4 regions of the Actinoallomurus acanthiterrae genome follow, and region 1 is predicted to be linked to each of the others. Evidence: riboswitches for the same ligand, from Rfam matches in the RefSeq annotation. Region 1 holds a riboswitch; each other region holds the start of a gene.
The links. A riboswitch is a leader RNA that binds a small molecule or an ion and turns the genes downstream of it on or off. The one in region 1 is predicted to bind cyclic di-AMP.

Region 1 (4,202 bases):
TGAAGGACGCCGTACTGGTCGACATCGCCTCGAAGATCCGGCCCGGCATCGACGTGCTGTTCGTCGACACCGGCTATCACTTCGCCGAGACGATCGGCACGCGGGACGCCGTCGAGGCCGTCTACCCGGTCAACGTGGTCAACGTCACCTCCTCCCGGACCGTCGCCGAGCAGGAGCGCGACCTCGGGCCCCGGCTGTACGGCCGGAACCCGGATCTGTGCTGCCACCTGCGCAAGGTCGAGCCGCTGAACCGCGCGCTCGAGCCGTACCTAGCGTGGATCACCGGCATCCGGCGTGAGGAGACCTCGCACCGGCGCGGTTCGCGCGTGGTCGAGTGGAACGCCGCGCGCGGGAAGGTCAAGGTCAACCCCCTCGCCCGCTGGACCCAGGCCCAGCTCCACGACTACATCGAGGAGCACGGCATCCTGGTGAACCCGCTGCAGTACGACGGGTACCCGTCGATCGGCTGCGAGCCCTGCACCAAGCAGGTCGCGCCGGGCGAGGACCCGCGCAGCGGACGCTGGGCCGGCACCGGAAAGACCGAATGCGGCATCAACCTCTGAGCACCTCCGCGATCCCCCTGGTCGCGGTCGCCCACGGGAGCCGGGATCCGCGTGCGGCGGCGACGATCGAGGAACTTCTCGATCTTGTTCGCCGTTCATCGGGGGTGCGGGTCGTGACCTCGTATCTCGACCACGCTCCCCCGGCCCCGGGGCAGGCGCTCGGTGGTCTCGTCGGAGAGGGGGCCGACGAGGCCGTCGTGCTCCCTCTGCTGCTCACCGCGGCGTACCACAGCAAGACCGACATCCCGGGGGCGCTTCGCGACGCCCATAGCGCCCATCCGCGGCTGACCCTGCACTACGGGGCGACGCTGGGCCCGCATCCGCTGATGACGAAGGCCCTGGAGCGACGGCTCGCCGACGTCGGCGTCCGCCCCGACCCGGACACCGCTCTGGTGCTCGCCGCCGCCGGTTCCAGCGATCCGGCGGCGAACGCGACGATCGGCCGGATGGCGCGGTCCTGGCGCGGCTGGCACTCCGTCGTCCCCGCGTACGCCTCCGCGGCCCGTCCCACCCCTGCCGAGGCCGTACGCATGCTGTACGACGCGGGCGCGCCGCGAGTCGCGGTGGCGTCCTACTTCCTGGCCCCGGGCTACTTCGCGGACAAGGTCCGTGAGGAGTCCCTGGAGGCCGGGGCGGTGGCGGTCTCGCCCGTGCTGGGCGCCGCGCCGGAGGTGGCGGAGATCACGTCGCAGCGCTATCACGAGATCCTGACGCGTGGCGATCGCGTCGCGGCGGCGGGCTGACGCCTTCCCGGCGCTCCGGCGCTTACGGCGAGCCTGCTGCCGATTCCGGCACGTACGGCGAGCCTGCTGATGCCTTCCCAGCGCTGCGGCGCCTCCGGCGCGCCTGCTGACGCCTTCCCGGCGCTCCGGTGTCTCCGGCGCGCCTGCTGTCGATTCCGGGCGCTCCGCGCGTGCGGCGAGCCTCCCGACGAGCCTGCGGTCACCCATCGTGACGGGGCGCGGAATACCCTTCGGCACCCGACTGTTGCGATATCTGGCGATTCCACGTTGTTTTGCGGTCGTTCAAGATTGTTTCGACCGGAAACGTAAAGTGGATCATAAGGCGCGCAGATCGATCTTTATGGCGATCTTTGTGGCGTCGATCACGTGAGTAATGTCCGGTGGCCATATTTGGCACGTCGGTATTTGTCTGATATGTTCCTCTACGTCCGGCGACGCCCCCCATGCGCCGCCCGAACATCCGCCGGCCCGGCCGGCCCACCAGCGCAGATGGCGCGGCGCGAAGACGCGTGCGAGGGCCTCCGTACAGAGCCGAGACGGTTCATATCCCAAATCGCGCCACTCCCGCGAAGCACCCGTAGATCCATTCGCAGCGAGAGCGGCAACGTCGAGTCCGTGAAGATCACGGAGCCGGGGACCCACCAGAAGTCCCGGGGTGAATCGGCACATCCCCTGTGCCGTAGGGCGACTTCCACGCCCGAACCCGTCAGCTAACCCGGTAGGCGTACTGGAAGTAAGGAGCAGAACCTTGTCCGCGAGTCCGCCCTGATCTGAATACCGGCCGTCACCGCTACCCCTAGCCGATGACGGCAGACGTGTCTCTTTGTTCGAGCCGCCCGCGTGAGCGGGCGACCCGCTGAATCCGCACCTAGCGGAGCCGGGGACCCACCAGAAGTCCCGGGGTGAATCGGCACATCCCCTGTGCCGTAGGGCAGCTTCCACGCCCGAACCCGTCAGCTAACCCGGTAAGCGGCATGGAAGCCGAAGGAGTACCCCCCGTGTCCCCTCGACACGCCAAACCCCGCTTCACCTTTGATCGCAAGACCCTCGCCGGCGTCATCGCCGGCACCGCCGCCGCCGGCGCGGCCGCGTTCACCGTGGCCTCCGCAGGGCCGGCGCTGTCCGCGCAGCTTCCCAGCGGGGCGCACCACGTCGCCCAGATACCCAATCCCAGTACGGGTAAGGCGCTCGAAGCCGCTGCCCTGCGCGACGACCCGCACACCCAGCTGCGCGCCCTCGCCGCACCGAAGCAGGTGCAGAAGAAGCTGCCCTCGGCCACGGACGTCCTCAAGCTCGCCGTCTCCCAGGTCGGCACCACCGAGAACGCGGCCGGCGGCACCAAGTTCAACCAGTGGTTCATGTCCTCGCCGTTCGCCAAGGCAGGCGTCGCGCGCGACGGCGGGTCCATCGGCGACTACGCCAACGCCAACTGGTGCGACATGTTCGTCTCGTGGGCCGGCTCCCAAGCCGGCGTCAAGGGGATCGGCGGCGACGCGTTCACCCCGACCCACGCCAAGTGGTTCATCTCTCAGGGCCGCTGGGGCAACGTTCCCAAGCCCGGAGCCGTCGTCTTCTTCTCCTGGAACGGCAGCGGTGTCGACGCCATCGACCACGTCGGCCTGGTCATCAAGGACAACCACGACGGCACCATCCAGACCGTCGAGGGCAACACGGACAACGCCGTGAAGGTCCGGACCCGGAACACCTCCTCTGTCGTGGGTTACGGCTATCCGGAGTACGCCCAGTAATCGCCCGTGTCGGCGCGTGCCGCGTCGCCGCCGAGCGACGTGGCCCGCGCCGACCTCCCCTTCCCGGGCGGTCCCACGCATCCCCCCTGTCATCGCCCCGGGATTCCCCCATCCCGCAGTTCCCCCATGCCCCCCGAAAGGAATCCCATGATCAGGTTCTCGACGAAGGCCATCGCCACCGCGGCCGCCGGAGTCACCCTGGCCAGCGCCGGCGTGACCACCGCCCTCGCCTACGGATCCGCTCCGGAGTCGGCATCTTCGGCACAGAGCGCCGCCGCGCCCTCCACCGCGCAGGCGTCCAAGCAGGCGCCGCAGACCGAGAAGCGCGTCACCGCGGAGAACAAGGACCGGCTGTTCGTAAGCGTCAAGAAGGACATCAAGAAGGACGCCAAGAAGGCGGCCCTGCCCGGCGGCGTCTCGACCGCCACGTCCTTCTGGGACCCGTCGACGGCCTCCGGCAAGCCGATGTCGTACCACACGCTCGCCAGCCCGTACTGGCCGCTCGGCACCAAGGTGAAGATCACCTACAACGGCAAGAGCGCGATCGGCGTCGTTGAGGACTTCGGCCCGGCCGAGTGGGCGGTCGCGCAGCACAACCCGCCGGCGCTCATCGACCTGTCGGAGAAGATGATGCAGGACCTCTCCGGCACCGCGTCGAACTCGGTCACGATCAAGTTCCAGGTCCTGGAACTGGGCAAGGGCGGCGTGTACCGCCACTCGGGCACCGGTTACGACACGGCCACCGGCAAGGCGTAACCCACCCCCCTCGACACCGGCACGGCGTCACCCGCTCCCCCCCTCGCCTGCCGGTCCGAACGGCGCGGGATCCCCTCACTTGAGGAGATCCCGCGCCTTTCTGTCGTTCCCGACGGCCCTGTCCCTTCCGGCGGCTCGATCCTCGCCGACGGTCTTTCTCGACGGCCGCCCTTGCCCTGAAGGAATGAACTACGGTTCAATTCTTACGTGCCGTACCGCCGTACGCCCCGTGTCGAGGCCCGGCTCAGCGCCTCCCGGGACCGCATCCGCGCCGCCGCGCTGGCGGTCGTCGCCGAGCACGGCTACGCCGGCTGCTCGATCGCGGCCGTCGCCCGGCGAGCGGGGGTCGCGACCGGCAGCGTCTACCGGCACTTCCCGGCAAAGGCCGACCT
Region 2 (4,202 bases), 2.5 Mb from region 1:
CAGGTGCGCACGGCTCGCAGGAACCAGATGATGGCAAGCGGATAACGGTGGCCGTCGAGGTGCTCGGACTGCTCGCCGACCGCACCCGCCTGACCCTGCTGCGGCGTCTGGGTGAAGGCGAAGCCGACGTGACGACGCTGGCCGAATCGTGTGCCGCGTCGCGTACCTCGGTCAGCCAGCATCTCGCCCGGCTACGCCTCGCCGGGCTGGTGACGACCCGCAAAGAGGGCCGCCGTGTGATCTACAGCCTGGGCCACGGGCATCTGCGGCGACTGGTCGACGAGGCGCTGAGCGTGGCCGACCATCAGATCGGTCATCTGCCGGCCCACGACTGACCTCGCCGGGGAGCGCGCGATCGGCGCGGGTATGCCCGAGTGGTGACAGATATGTAGCGAATCAGACACCATGCTTCGCCATATTGGCTGCCGCACGACGTCAAGGTCGGGGGCCGTGGTTCGCGGCGGGCAGGGTGATCCAGACGTCGGCTCCGCCGTCGGGAGGGTTGACGGCCCCGTAGGTGCGCCGTACGTGTGGGCGATGGCGGCGGTAATGGCCAGGCGCTCCGCAAGGGCGGGATCGAGATCGTCGAACTCCACAACCACAGCCTCGACGAGCAACCCCGCCTGTTCTACATGCACTTCTGGGCCACCGGCGACGGCGTCACCCTCGCCCAGGAACTCCGTCCGGCCCTGGACGCCACCAACCTCAAAGCCGCCACCGGGTAGGGAGACAGTGGATGCCCGCTGGGCCCCGGAACGACTCTTACTCCATCAGCAGGAAGGTCACTACAGATGAGGCGCGCACTGTCGTCGCTCGTCGCCATGGTCGCCGCGGCCGTGCTCGCGGCATGCGGGGGCGGCGCGGCGAACACGGACCAGACGATGACCGGCCATGCGGCGGAGGGGCACGCGGTCGCCGTTAACTCCATATCGGTGACCGCGGGCCACAACGCCCAGGACGTGATGTTCGCGCAGATGATGATCCCCCACCATCAACAGGCGATCGTCATGGCCGACCAAGCGGCCACCAGAGCCTCCTCACCGCAGGTCAAGACGCTGGCCGCGCAGATCAAGCAGGCTCAGGGCCCGGAGATCCGGAAGATGACCGGCTGGCTCAGGGACTGGGGAGCGCCGATGCCGTCCCCGGGCGGCATGCACATGGCCGAGGGGATGATGTCCGAACAGGACATGAAGAGACTCGGCACGCTGTCGGGCCGCCCCTTCGACCGGATGTTCCTGCAGATGATGATCAGACACCACCAGGGCGCCGTCACCATGGCCAGGGCCGAAGAGTCCCAAGGCTCCAACCCGGACGCCAAGGCCCTGGCGGCCTCCATCATCAGCTCCCAATCCGCCGAGATCGCCAAGATGCGCCACATGCTCACCGGCATGTGACCCAGGGGGACCGTACGAGGCCCGGCGCCACAAACGATTCAGGTCGTGAGGGCTTCCGGTGCGGTCCGACAACTCGCGGTACCGCCGCGTGAGAACCGTCACGGGCGGCTGGCGCCCTCGTAATGGGCTACCCAGTATGGATTCGACAGGCTGTCGAGCCTGATGAAGTCACCCGTCTTCGTCGCGTGGATGAACTTCCCGCCGCCGACGTACATGCCCTCGTGACCCATGCCGAGGAAGTAGACCAGGTCACCGGCCTGCAGGTCGGACTTGGAGACATGCCGAGTCGCGGCGTACTGGTCGGGCACGACCCGCGGGAGGTTCACACCGGCGGCGCGCCAGGACATCATCGTCAGCCCGGAGCAGTCGTAACCCTTCGGGCCGGTGCCACCCCAGATGTAGGGCTTGCCGATCTGGGCGTAGGCGTACTCCACCGCCTTACGCGCCGGCCCCGAGGCAGGCCCGTTGTAGGTGCCACCGGCTCCCGGGCCGGGTGGGCTCGCGGATTCACCGGCCTTGCGCAGGAGGCTCTTCTGCTTGGCGATGGCCTTCTCGACGGTGGCCCTGCGCTTCTTCAGCTCGGACGCCTTCTGCGAGACGGTCTGGTAGGCGGATTGGGCCTCCGTCTGTTCCCGGCGCAGACGCTGCGTGGAGGCCAGGAACGCCGCGAGCTCTTGCCCGCGGTTGTTCGACAGCTGAGTGAACGCCGACATCTGGTTCAGCGCCGCGTCCGGGTCCTTGGATGCGAGCACGGTGGCGGTGGTGGAATCGAGGCTGCCGGTCTTGTACGCGTCGGCGGCGATCTGCGCGACCCGGGCGTGCAGTCGTTCGTAGACGCGCCTCTCGCTCTTCGCCTGGCTGTTGAGCGCCTTGAGCTTCTTCTTCGCGGCGTCCAGCTCGGTCTTGGCCTTGTTGTACTGATCGACGATCTTGTCGACCTGGCCGTTGAGCTTCTCCAGCTCCTTCTTCGCCGCCGCGGCCGACGGCTTGGGCGCGGCCTCGGCCGGGGCCGCCATGAGGGCCACGGTGACCGTGAGCGAGACCGCCGCGTACAGCCTGAGCGATCGAGGCCGCCGCAGGTGACCTGCGGCGTACGCGTTCGTGACCGGGCGATAGAACGCCACGTGAGAGCTCCTCTCCTTGGCCGCCTACCGGGTTAGCTGTCGGGCTCGGGCCGGAGTAGCCCTACCGGAGCGTCGTACGCTCCGGATTCGCCCCTCAAATCTCGGGTCCCCGGTTCCCTCGTGGGATTCGGCGGTCGGCCGTGCCTCGTGTGAAGCATGGGGCGGCCGATCTCTGACGGAGTGTAGGAGATTTTTGGCGCGCTTTGCCACCTGTCGGACCGAGCGGATGCGTCCTCTGACCAAGCGTGACACCTCGGCATGCGGCGTACGTCGGGGAGCGGGGCTCGGTGCCGGACGCCATGATGGCGGGTGTCGGTGTGAGTCCGACGAGGCCGGCGGCGCTGATCGCATCGGTGCGGGGGTTGCCGCCTCGACCATCCTCCGATCCCGCCGTTGCCGCGCGGACTTCTCGCCGTCATGGAGCGGATCGGAGGCCGGGGGAGATGTCCGACCGGACCTCTCCTATGTCAGGTAGGAGTTAGGCTCTGGCGAGAGGGCTGCCGCGCGTGCCGTACGTGGCGGCGCTTGGGCTGGTCAGCAGAAGAACGGCGTCGTGGCGAGCCAGCTCGCCGAGATCACGGTCGGCAGGGCGACGGAGGTCATCGCCGTGATCCACGTCAGGCGCCGGGTGAGGCCGTTGTCGGCGATGGCGGGCGAGGTCTCGAGCCGGGCGAGCCGTCGATCGAGGGCTGACGCACCGGCACTGTGAGCGGCCAGACCGCCGATCGGGTTCGGCGCGATGGCCAGCTTCCGCAGCGCGACCGCCACCACGTGGCGACCCCAACGTCGGGCGGCGACGTCGTCGGCGGTCATCTCCAGCAGGATGGGCAGGCAACGGCGGGCGTCACTGAAGGTCGGCAGCCAGAACAGCGCGGCCCCGAGCGCGTCGACGGCCGTGAGGAACAAGTGATGGCGGTAGCGCAGGTGTGCCCGTTCGTGGGCGAGGACCGCCTGGAGCTGGGTGTCCTCCAGTTGGTCGAGAGCGCCGCTGCTCAGCACGATCGGGCGCTTCCGTGACGGAACACAGTAGGCGATCGGTATCGGGTGATCGAGAACGCAGACGTCGTCGATATCGCCCGGATACCGCACGACGAACTGCAGTGCCTCCTGATGGCGACGGCGCTGCGTCACGGTGCGCCGGTACCGCTTGACGGCCACGTACGTCGCGGCGACCGCGCTGAGGAGAAGGGCGACGTTGAAGGCGTACGAGGCCGGACCGCCGCCTCCGTTGTGATGGTGCCAGCAGTCGGCCACCCGTTCCGCGACGCGGTGCACCAGGCCATGCCGGCCGGTCGACACCACCGCGATGACGCCGATGAGCGCGGCGAGCGTGCCCGCCAGGGTTCCCAGCCATACGAGTGCGGCGATCCGGGGAATCCGCTGGCACCAGGCGCTCCGGCTCAGCAGCGGGCCGGCGCTGGCGCCGAGGGCGACGGTGACCGCGCCGAGCGTGGCGAGGGTGTTCACGGACGTGATTCCGTGGGGGCCGAACGCTGGGCGAGTTCCACCAGGAGCCGGTGCGCGTCCTGCGGGTCGATGGTCTCGGCGAACCGGGCCAGGACGGGTCCGCGGTCGGTGGTCTCCGCCAGTGCCTCGGCCATCACCTGCGCGACGTGATCCTCACGGCTGCGCGTCGGGGCGTACCGCCATGCGTTGCGGTCCGCCGTGCGGGCGAGGAAGCCCT
Region 3 (4,202 bases), 5.6 Mb from region 1:
AGCCCGGTGCACGCGTCCCGCACCAGCCCCATCCGCGCGACTCGTGAGGAGTAGATCATCGACACCGGCCCGGGCGAACACCTCGATCAGCCGCTCCCCGAAGCGGTCCGGCAGCGCGTCGTCGAGGCCGCGGCCGACGTGATCGGCGCGCTCCGGCCCGACGAGATCCCCCCACCGCTCCGGCGCGTCGCCCGCTTCGAGCCGCGCCGCCGCGCCCGGCTCGCCGCCACCCTCATCGCCACCCAGCTCGAGGACGACGCCACCTTCCGTGAGCGCGTCGCCGACGTCGTACGGGAGAGCGAGCCCGTGCTGGGCGAGGCGATCCTGGCGGGGACGGTGCCCCCGGCCGCCGACCCCGTTACCGTCGCCGCCCTCGCCTACCTGCTCCGCCCGGCCGGCTGGACCGAGCGGGTGGACACCGCGCGCCGCGACCTCGAGCAGTCGGCGGCGGCGGCCGAGGAGGCGAAGGTCATCCGGCAGGTGGCCGAGCTCCGCGAGCAGATCGCCGCCGCGAAGGCCACCCGCTCCGAGGAGGCCGACCGGCTCCGCGCGGAGCTGCGCGAGCTCCGCGGCGAGAACACCGAGCTCCGCAAACGCCTGCACGAGGCACGGGGCAAGGCCAAGCGCGAGCACGCGCGCGCGGAGGACCTCGACCGCCGCCTCGGCGAGGAGCGCACCGCCGCGTCCGTCGCGGCGGCCACCGCCGAGGCCGAGCTGCGCCGGCTGCGCAGCCGCCTGTCCCACGCCGAGTCCGCCGCGGAGAGCTCCCGGCGTGCCGCCCGGGAGGGCCGCAGCGTCGACGAGGCCCGGCTGCGGGTCCTCCTGGACGCCCTCACCGACGCCGCCAAGGGCCTCCGCGACGAGATCGCGCTGCCGCCCGGCATCACCCGGCCCGCCGACAGCGTCGGGGGCATCACGCCGAGCCGCCCCGGGCACCGCACGCTGCCCGGACGCGCCCTCGCCGACAGCGACCCCGCACTCCTCGACCAGTTGCTCACCCTCCCGCAGGTCCACCTCATCGTCGACGGATACAACGTCACCAAGACCGGCTACGGCGACCTGCCACTGGCCGACCAGCGGACCCGCCTGGTGTCGGGCCTGGGTGTGCTGCACGCCCAGACCAAGGCGGAGGTGACATGCGTGTTCGACGGCGCGGAGCTGAACGCCCCGGTCGCGGTCCAGGCGCCCCGCGGCGTGCGCGTGCTGTTCAGCGCGCCGGGCCAGACCGCCGACGAGCTCATCGCCCAGCTCGTACGCGCGGAGCCCAGCGGGCGCGCCGTCGTGGTCATCTCCTCCGACCAGGAGGTCTGCGACTCGGCCCGGCGGGCCGACGCCCGGCCCGCCCCCTCATCCCTCCTCCTGCGCCGCCTCGGCCGCACCTGAGCCTCTTCGGCCGCGCGGGTGGCCTTCGCCGTGCCGGAGGCGCGCCAGAGGGCGCTGCCCGGCCGCCCACTCCGCTCGCCGCGTCGTCCTCGCTCCGGATTTGTCAGTGGGGCCTCTTAACGTCTCGTCATGACGAAGACACGAGGAGGAATTCGTGCTCATCGACTGCGAGAAGTGTGAGGTACGCAACGTCGCCTGCAACGATTGCGTTGTTTCCGCCATGCCGCTGATCCCGGCGTCGGGCCTGGAGATCGGGCCACTGGAGCGTCGGGCGCTGGGAGTTCTCGCCGCCGAGGGGCTCGTCTCGCCCCTGCGGATGACGATCATCGTCGACCGCGCATCGTGACGATTCGCGCGCGCAGTGTTGTGTGAATGACATGAATTGCTGGAATTCCAGGAGAAGCGGTTGTTACCAGCGTGAGACTTGACTAGTCTCACGCGCTGAGCCGGTCGCTGGTTCGTCGCCCCCCAGGCGACGGCGTCGGCTACCGCCGAGTCGTCACGTTCGGTGAGGTCGCCCGGGATTCGGGCGCCGGCCTCTCACCGACACGACGAGCCGGGGAACCAGGTTTCCGGGGTGAATCGGAGCATCACACGCTCCGTAGGGCGCCTTCCACGCCCGAATCCGTCAGCTAACCCGGTAGGCGGTCAGTGGGAGAGGGGCGTGCCGCAATCGTGGCAACACAGCGCAGTGCCGACGGCTCAGCCGTCGGATGGTCGGTGGGCGGCGGCATCGGCGGTCGCGTCCTGGCCACCCTGTGTATCGCCGCTTCGGCGGCCCTGGTTCTGCCCGCCGGTACGGCGGAGGCGAAACCGAAGCAGACGCTGAGCCAGGCGAAGGCCAAGCTGACCAAGCTGAACTCACAGGCCGACCAGCAGGACAACGTCTACAACAAGGCCAAGTCCCAGTGGGAGGCGGCCGACAAGCGTCTCAAGGCACTGAACGCCTCGGTCAAGCAGCAGCGGCAGTCCTGGGCGGACCTGCGGGTCCGCGTCGCGCAGATGGCCGCGTCGGCGTACAAGAACGGCGGGAACGACGCGGACATCCCGACCCTGGTGTCGGCCAAGGACCCGCAGTCCGTGCTCGACCAGATGTCGGCGTTCGCGCAGGTGTCGAAGAACCGCTCCACGGAGCTCACCCAGTTCCTGAACGCCGCGCAGTTGCTGCAGCGGCAGGAGTCGCAGGCCAAGCAGGCCGCCACCGACCTGGCGCAGAAGAAGAACGCCGCGCTCACCCAGAAGAAGAACATCGAGAAGACGATCGGGCAGCAGAAGGCCCTGATCAAGAAGCTGGGCCCCGCTGCCGACACCGGCGGCGGCGGTGACGACAGCGGTCCGATGCCGAGCAACTGCGGCGGCGGCTACACGGGATCGGCGACCGGCAAGGCGCGCACCGTGCTGGTGTGGGCCTACAGCAAGTGCGGTGTCCCGTACCTCTACGGCGGCAACGGCCCGCGCTACGACTGCTCCGGCTTCACGATGAAGGCCTACGCGGAGGCCGGGGTGAGCATCCCGCGCGTCGTGCCCGACCAGTACAACGCGACCCAGCGGGTCTCGCGGGCCAACCTGTCGCCCGGCGACCTGGTCTTCTTCGACAACCTCGGGCACGTCGGCATCTACGTCGGCGGCGGCAAGTTCATCCACTCGCCGCACACGGGGTCGTACGTCAAGATCGACAGCCTGAGCAACCCCTGGTACAGCTCGCACTACGTCGGCGCGGGCGCGCTCTAAGGACACGATTGCCATGGCCAAGGAGCGTACGATCATGTCCAGAACCGCGCGCTGGTCGGTGACGACCGCCGGGTTCATCGCCGTCGCCGGGCTGTCCCTGCCCGCCGTTCCGGCGCACGCCGACCCCGCCTCCTCGCTGAGCGCGGCGAAGAAGCAGCTGGCGAAGCTCAACGACCAGGTCGACCAGTTGGGCAACCAGTACAACAAGACGAAGTCGGACTACAAGGCCGCCCAGGGCCGGGTCAACGCCCTCTCCAAGTCGGTGCAGGCCGAGCGTAAGACGTTCCAGGCGCTGCGGCTGCGGGTCGCCCAGCTGGCCGTCGACGCCTACAAGACCGGGGACAACGGCTCGATCCCCCAGCTGCTCGGCTCGAAGGACCCGGACGCCGTGCTCTCGCAGATGTCGGCGTTCACGCAGATCGCGCACAACCGCTCGGCGGAGTTCCAGCAGTACCTCGCCTCCGCCCAGCGGCTGGAGCGGGAGCAGGCGCTGCGCGTGCAGGCGGCCCAGCAGCTCAAGGCGAAGAAGACCCAGCTCGAGCAGCAGAAGTCGCAGGCCGACGCGGCCGTCAAGAAGCAGCTGAGGCTGATCGACAAGCTCGGCGGGAACATCGACCCCGGCAGCTCCAAGGAGAACTGCTCGATCCTCGCCACGGGCAAGGCGGAGATCGTGCTGAAGTTCGCCTGTGCCCAGCTCGGTAAGTCGTACGTCTTCGGCGGGGCGGGCCCGAACGTCTGGGACTGCTCCGGGATCACGATGGTGGCGTTCGCCAAGGTCGGCATCAAGCTCAACCACTGGGTGCCGGACCAGTACGACGCCAGCCGGCGGGTGTCCAAGGCGGACCTGCAGCCCGGCGACCTGGTCTTCTTCCACGACCTCGGGCACATGGGGATCTACATCGGCAAGGGCAAGTTCCTCCACGCCCCGCACACCGGCGACGTCGTGAAGATCTCCAACCTGAGCGACGCCTGGTACTCCTCCACCTGGGTGGGCGGCGGCCGGCTGCTCTGAGGACCGCCGGGCAACTGAACAGCGGACGAGGGCGGGCCGGGCGGAGACTCCCGGGACACGGAGAGCATCCGGCACG
Region 4 (4,202 bases), 240 kb from region 1:
CTCGGCCCACTACTTCTCCGTGCACCACGGCGTCCTCGTGCAGTCCTTCTACTCGCAGGGCACCCGCTTCCTCGACGTGCGGGACCCGGCGCATCCGAAGCAGGTGGCCTACTTCCGGCCCGCGGACGCCATGTCGTGGGCGCCGTACTGGCATGACGGATACGTCTACGTCGCGGACAACACCCGCGGGATCGACGTCCTGCGACCCGACTTCCGCTGAGGAAGTGTCGGCCTGAGTGCCGTGTTCGTCACTTTTTCTGGGGTGGCGAGCACGGCACTCGACTTTTTCGCGACGCCGCCGCGCGACGGCCACGGATGGCTCCGCCGCACGTGAGAGCACCTTTTCGGGCGTTGCCCGGCCAGCGGGCAACAGTCGCAGCTACGCTCGGTGAGCAAGTGGTACCAGACTTTCGTTTCCGAACGCGTTGCCGTTGTTGCGAGAGTTCGGCTAGATTTCGCCGAGATCGGGCTGTGACCAACCTCCAACCAGGGGGTTGCAGGCCGACCGCCTAATCCCGATGACGCAGCCAGCGGCGCGGGAGCCGGGGACCCATCTGTCCCTCGGGGTGAATCCGTCACGCACGGTAGGGCTCCTCTCTGGTCCGAACCCGTCAGCTAACCCGGTAGGCGGCCTAAGGGGAGATATGGATTCGATAGGTCAGAAACTGCTCGAGGTCGCCAAAGGCCAGCTCGGTTACCACGAGAAAGCCGACGGTTACACGAAATTCGGTGACTGGTACGGCAAGCACGTCGACAAGGACTCCTCCTACACGGACGCTCCTTGGTGTGACATGTTCCTCGCGTGGGCTGCCAACAAGGCCGGCGTCGAAGACTGGACCGGGCAGTTCGCCTCCACTCCCGACCACGCCCAGTGGTTCAAGAAGCACCACGCCTGGGGCCACAAGGCCGAGCCCGGAGCGATCGTCTTCTTCTCCTGGTCGGGTGGCAAGAGCATCGGCGACATCGAGCACGTCGGCATCGTCGAGCGCGTCGACGGCCACACGCTGCACACGATCGAGGCCAACCACAACAACGCGCTGCTGCGCGCCACCCGGGACATCAGCCAGGTCGTCGGGTTCGGCTACCCCTCCAAGGTGAAGGTGAAGGCCGCCCCCGTAACCGCCCAGCAGACGGCGCAGACCGACCAGAAGTACGCTCCTAAGCACGCCGCTCCCACGCCCGCGGTCAAGGAGATCGGCCAGGACCCCCTGGCGCAGGTCGACACGCACACGGTCGCGTCGCACGACCCGGCGCCCGCGCCGACCTCCCTGCCGGACCAGCAGGCCGCCCTCACCGGGCTGCTCGCCGTCGTCCTGTTCGGCACGGTGGCCCTGGCCGTCGGCAAGTCGAAGGTCAAGGTGCCCGTCGCGGCGCCGAACGTCCGGGTCCGCAAGCGCGGCAAGCACCACCGCACGCCGGTCGAGCTGCCCGCCGAGGTCAGCGTGGCCGACCTGGATGCCGCCGACGCCGGCACCATGGTCATGCCCGTCCTGTCCGCCGAGGCCGCCGCGGTGGCCGAGGACAAGGAGTTCTGGGGCAAGATCTCGGAGCTGGAGGAGGACGTCGAGCTGGCGTTCTGGAACACCCTGCACGCGGCGGTGGCCCAGAACAGCTCCGAGTCCGAGTCCGTCCTCTCCTGAGCGAGCGCGTCCGAACGTCACACCGGTCCCCGTTTCCTCCCGATCCGGAGGGGCGGGGACCGTGTGCGTCTAGGCGCAAAGGACCAGCCCCCGCATCACCCAGAGTGACCATCCTCCGATCCCCCGGGCCATCTCCGCATGTTCCCGTTGGCCGCCCCGTCACTATCCGTTAATCTCCAGCGAGTCGTCACCGGCCGAGAGACGGCCGGACCGCCGAATCGCCCGTCGCGTCAGCCGACGCGCCGGGGAACCGGGGACCCACTCGCGGAGCCACGGGGCACCTTCCCGCCTTCGCATCCGGGGTGAATCCGCGCCCGTCACCGACGGTGCGCGGTAGGGCTTCTCTTCCGTCCGAACCCGTCAGCTAACCCGGTAGGCGGCCTGAGGAGAGGAGCACTGGATGGCGTCATCGCACCCCGCGGACAGCCGCGATCCCCATCATCCCGGGAAGGGCACGGCCCGCCGTACGACCGCCGTGACCGTGGCCCTCGTCGTCGCCGGGCTCGCATCGCCCGCGCTGGCGGACACCGCCCGGCCCAGTACCCGCATCGACGCGCTCCGGCAGCGCGCCGACCAGCTGAACAACCAGTTGGAGCAGCTCACCGAGCAGTACAACGGCCTCAAGGTACGGCTGGAGCAGGCCCAGCGGGCGGCCGTCGTCGCCGGCCAGACCTCCGCCCGGGCCGCGCAGGCGCTCAAGGCCATCCAGCACAAGGTCGGCCGGCTCGTCGCGATGCGCTACATGAGCGGCACCAACGACGACACGCCGACCCTCCTCGCCGCCTCCGACCCGCGCGCCGTCCTCGACCGGGCCGCGACCCTGCACTACTTCACGCAGCAGGACGACACCGAGATCCGGCAGCTGACCCACGCCATTCAGAACGCCCAGTGGACCGGCCAGGACGCCCGGGAGCGCGCCGCGCAGGCGGCCCGGCTCAGGGTCCAGCTCGCCCGGCAGCGCGCGGCCATCAAGCGCGACCTGGAGAAGGTCCGCAAGCCGCTGTTGCAGGACGCCGTCGAGCGCGCCGGCAAGGGCGAGAAGGTGCCGACCATCCCCGGCGGCCCCGGCAAGGCGGTCGGCGCCGTACGGGCCGCGCTGTCGCAGCTCGGCGTGCCGTACGTCTGGGGCGGCGCGGCGCCCGGCCGGGGGTTCGACTGCTCCGGCCTGACCATGTGGGCCTACAAGCAGGTCGGCGTCAACCTGCCGCACTACGGCGGCGACCAGTGGAACGCCGGCGTCCACGTCTCCCGGGACCAGCTCGAGCCCGGCGACCTGGTGTTCTTCTACTCCGACATCCACCACATGGGGATGTACCTCGGCGACGGGAAGTTCGTCCACGCGCCGCACACCGGCGACCACGTCCGCGTCGCGGACCTGTCGACCCGCCCGTTCGCCGGCGCCGTCCGCGTCGTGTGACGGCCGCCGCCCCCAGGGCGGGTCGCGGCTTCCCGATGCGATGGACCCGGGCGGCCGTACGGCCCCGGACGGATCGCTCCCGCCACCTCGCGGATGCGGAACGTCCCGGCGGCCGTACGGTCCGGGCTCGCTACCTCCCGACGCGGAACGTCCCGGCGGACGTGCGATCGGGGCGGATCAGTCGCGCTACTTCCCGATGCGGTACATCTCGGCGACCATGAACGCGAGGTCGAGCGCCTGGCCGCGGTTGAGCCGGGGGTCGCAGGCGGTCTCGTACCGCTGGTGCAGGTCGTCCTCGACGATGTCGTGGCCGCCACCGACACACTCGGTGACGTCGTCGCCGGTGAACTCGATGTGCACGCCGCCCGGGTGGGTGCCGAGCGCCCGGTGCACCTCGAAGAAGCCGGCGACCTCGTCCATCACGTCGTCGAACCGGCGGGTCTTGTACCCGCTCTCCGCCTCGAAGGTGTTGCCGTGCATCGGGTCGCAGATCCAGGCGACCTGGGCGCCACTCGCGGTGACCTTCTCCACCAAAGAGGGAAGGTGTTCGCGGATCCGCTCGGCGCCCATGCGGGTGACGAACGTGAGCCGCCCGGGCTCCCGGTCGGGGTCGAGCAGGTCGATGAGCGCGAGGGCGTCCTCGGCGGTCGTGGTCGGCCCGAGCTTGACGCCGATGGGGTTGCGGATGTGGCGCATGAAGTCCACGTGCGCGCCGTCGAGCTGCCGGGTGCGCTCGCCGATCCACAGGAAGTGCGCGGAGACGTCGTACGGCAGGCCGGACCGCGAGTCGATGCGGGTCAGGGCGCGCTCGTAGTCCAGCAGGAGCGCCTCGTGGCTGGAGTAGACCTCGACCCGGTGGAACTCCTCCGGGTCCGCTCCGCAGGCGTGCATGAACGCCAAGGCCCGGTCGATCTCCCCGGCCAGCCGTTCGTACCGCTGGCCGGCGGGGCTCTCCGCGACGAAGTCGTGGTTCCAGGCGTGGACCTGGCGCAGGTCGGCGTAGCCGCCCTGAGTGAAGGCGCGGGTGAGGTTCAGCGTGACGGCCGCGGCGTGGTAGGCGCGCAGCAGGCGCTCCGGGTTCGGCACCCGGGCCTCGGGGGTGAAGTCGAACCCGTTGACCATGTCGCCCCGGTATGCGGGCAGCT

Region 2: linked by a shared signal. The riboswitch ahead of ACYVF7_RS29485 (C40 family peptidase) and the one ahead of ACYVF7_RS17860 (CHAP domain-containing protein) in region 1 are both predicted to bind cyclic di-AMP.
Region 3: linked by a shared signal. The riboswitch ahead of ACYVF7_RS43480 (C40 family peptidase) and the one ahead of ACYVF7_RS17860 (CHAP domain-containing protein) in region 1 are both predicted to bind cyclic di-AMP.
Region 4: linked by a shared signal. The riboswitch ahead of ACYVF7_RS19010 (C40 family peptidase) and the one ahead of ACYVF7_RS17860 (CHAP domain-containing protein) in region 1 are both predicted to bind cyclic di-AMP.

What each region holds. Positions count from the first base shown of each region.
Region 1 is NZ_BAAHCO010000001.1:3,671,809-3,676,010, reverse strand. It holds gene ACYVF7_RS17870 (phosphoadenylyl-sulfate reductase) at 1-563, shown strand, start outside; gene ACYVF7_RS17865 (sirohydrochlorin chelatase) at 545-1,306, shown strand; cyclic di-AMP (ydaO/yuaA leader) riboswitch at 1,902-2,045, shown strand; cyclic di-AMP (ydaO/yuaA leader) riboswitch at 2,151-2,292, shown strand; gene ACYVF7_RS17860 (CHAP domain-containing protein) at 2,305-3,054, shown strand; gene ACYVF7_RS17855 (RlpA-like double-psi beta-barrel domain-containing protein) at 3,202-3,810, shown strand; gene ACYVF7_RS17850 (TetR/AcrR family transcriptional regulator) at 4,018-4,202, shown strand, end outside.
Region 2 is NZ_BAAHCO010000001.1:6,205,886-6,210,087, reverse strand. It holds gene ACYVF7_RS29500 (ArsR/SmtB family transcription factor) at 1-335, shown strand, start outside; gene ACYVF7_RS29495 (DUF1259 domain-containing protein) at 531-725, shown strand; gene ACYVF7_RS29490 (DUF305 domain-containing protein) at 792-1,394, shown strand; gene ACYVF7_RS29485 (C40 family peptidase) at 1,493-2,518, opposite strand; cyclic di-AMP (ydaO/yuaA leader) riboswitch at 2,524-2,661, opposite strand; gene ACYVF7_RS29480 (M56 family metallopeptidase) at 3,053-3,985, opposite strand; gene ACYVF7_RS29475 (BlaI/MecI/CopY family transcriptional regulator) at 3,982-4,202, opposite strand, start outside.
Region 3 is NZ_BAAHCO010000001.1:9,228,696-9,232,897, reverse strand. It holds gene ACYVF7_RS43490 (NYN domain-containing protein) at 139-1,383, shown strand; gene ACYVF7_RS43485 (hypothetical protein) at 1,538-1,729, shown strand; cyclic di-AMP (ydaO/yuaA leader) riboswitch at 1,915-2,046, shown strand; gene ACYVF7_RS43480 (C40 family peptidase) at 2,059-3,114, shown strand; gene ACYVF7_RS43475 (C40 family peptidase) at 3,149-4,126, shown strand.
Region 4 is NZ_BAAHCO010000001.1:3,910,126-3,914,327, reverse strand. It holds gene ACYVF7_RS19020 (LVIVD repeat-containing protein) at 1-220, shown strand, start outside; cyclic di-AMP (ydaO/yuaA leader) riboswitch at 497-646, shown strand; gene ACYVF7_RS19015 (CHAP domain-containing protein) at 645-1,640, shown strand; cyclic di-AMP (ydaO/yuaA leader) riboswitch at 1,842-2,036, shown strand; gene ACYVF7_RS19010 (C40 family peptidase) at 2,041-3,057, shown strand; gene ACYVF7_RS19005 (class II 3-deoxy-7-phosphoheptulonate synthase) at 3,244-4,202, opposite strand, start outside.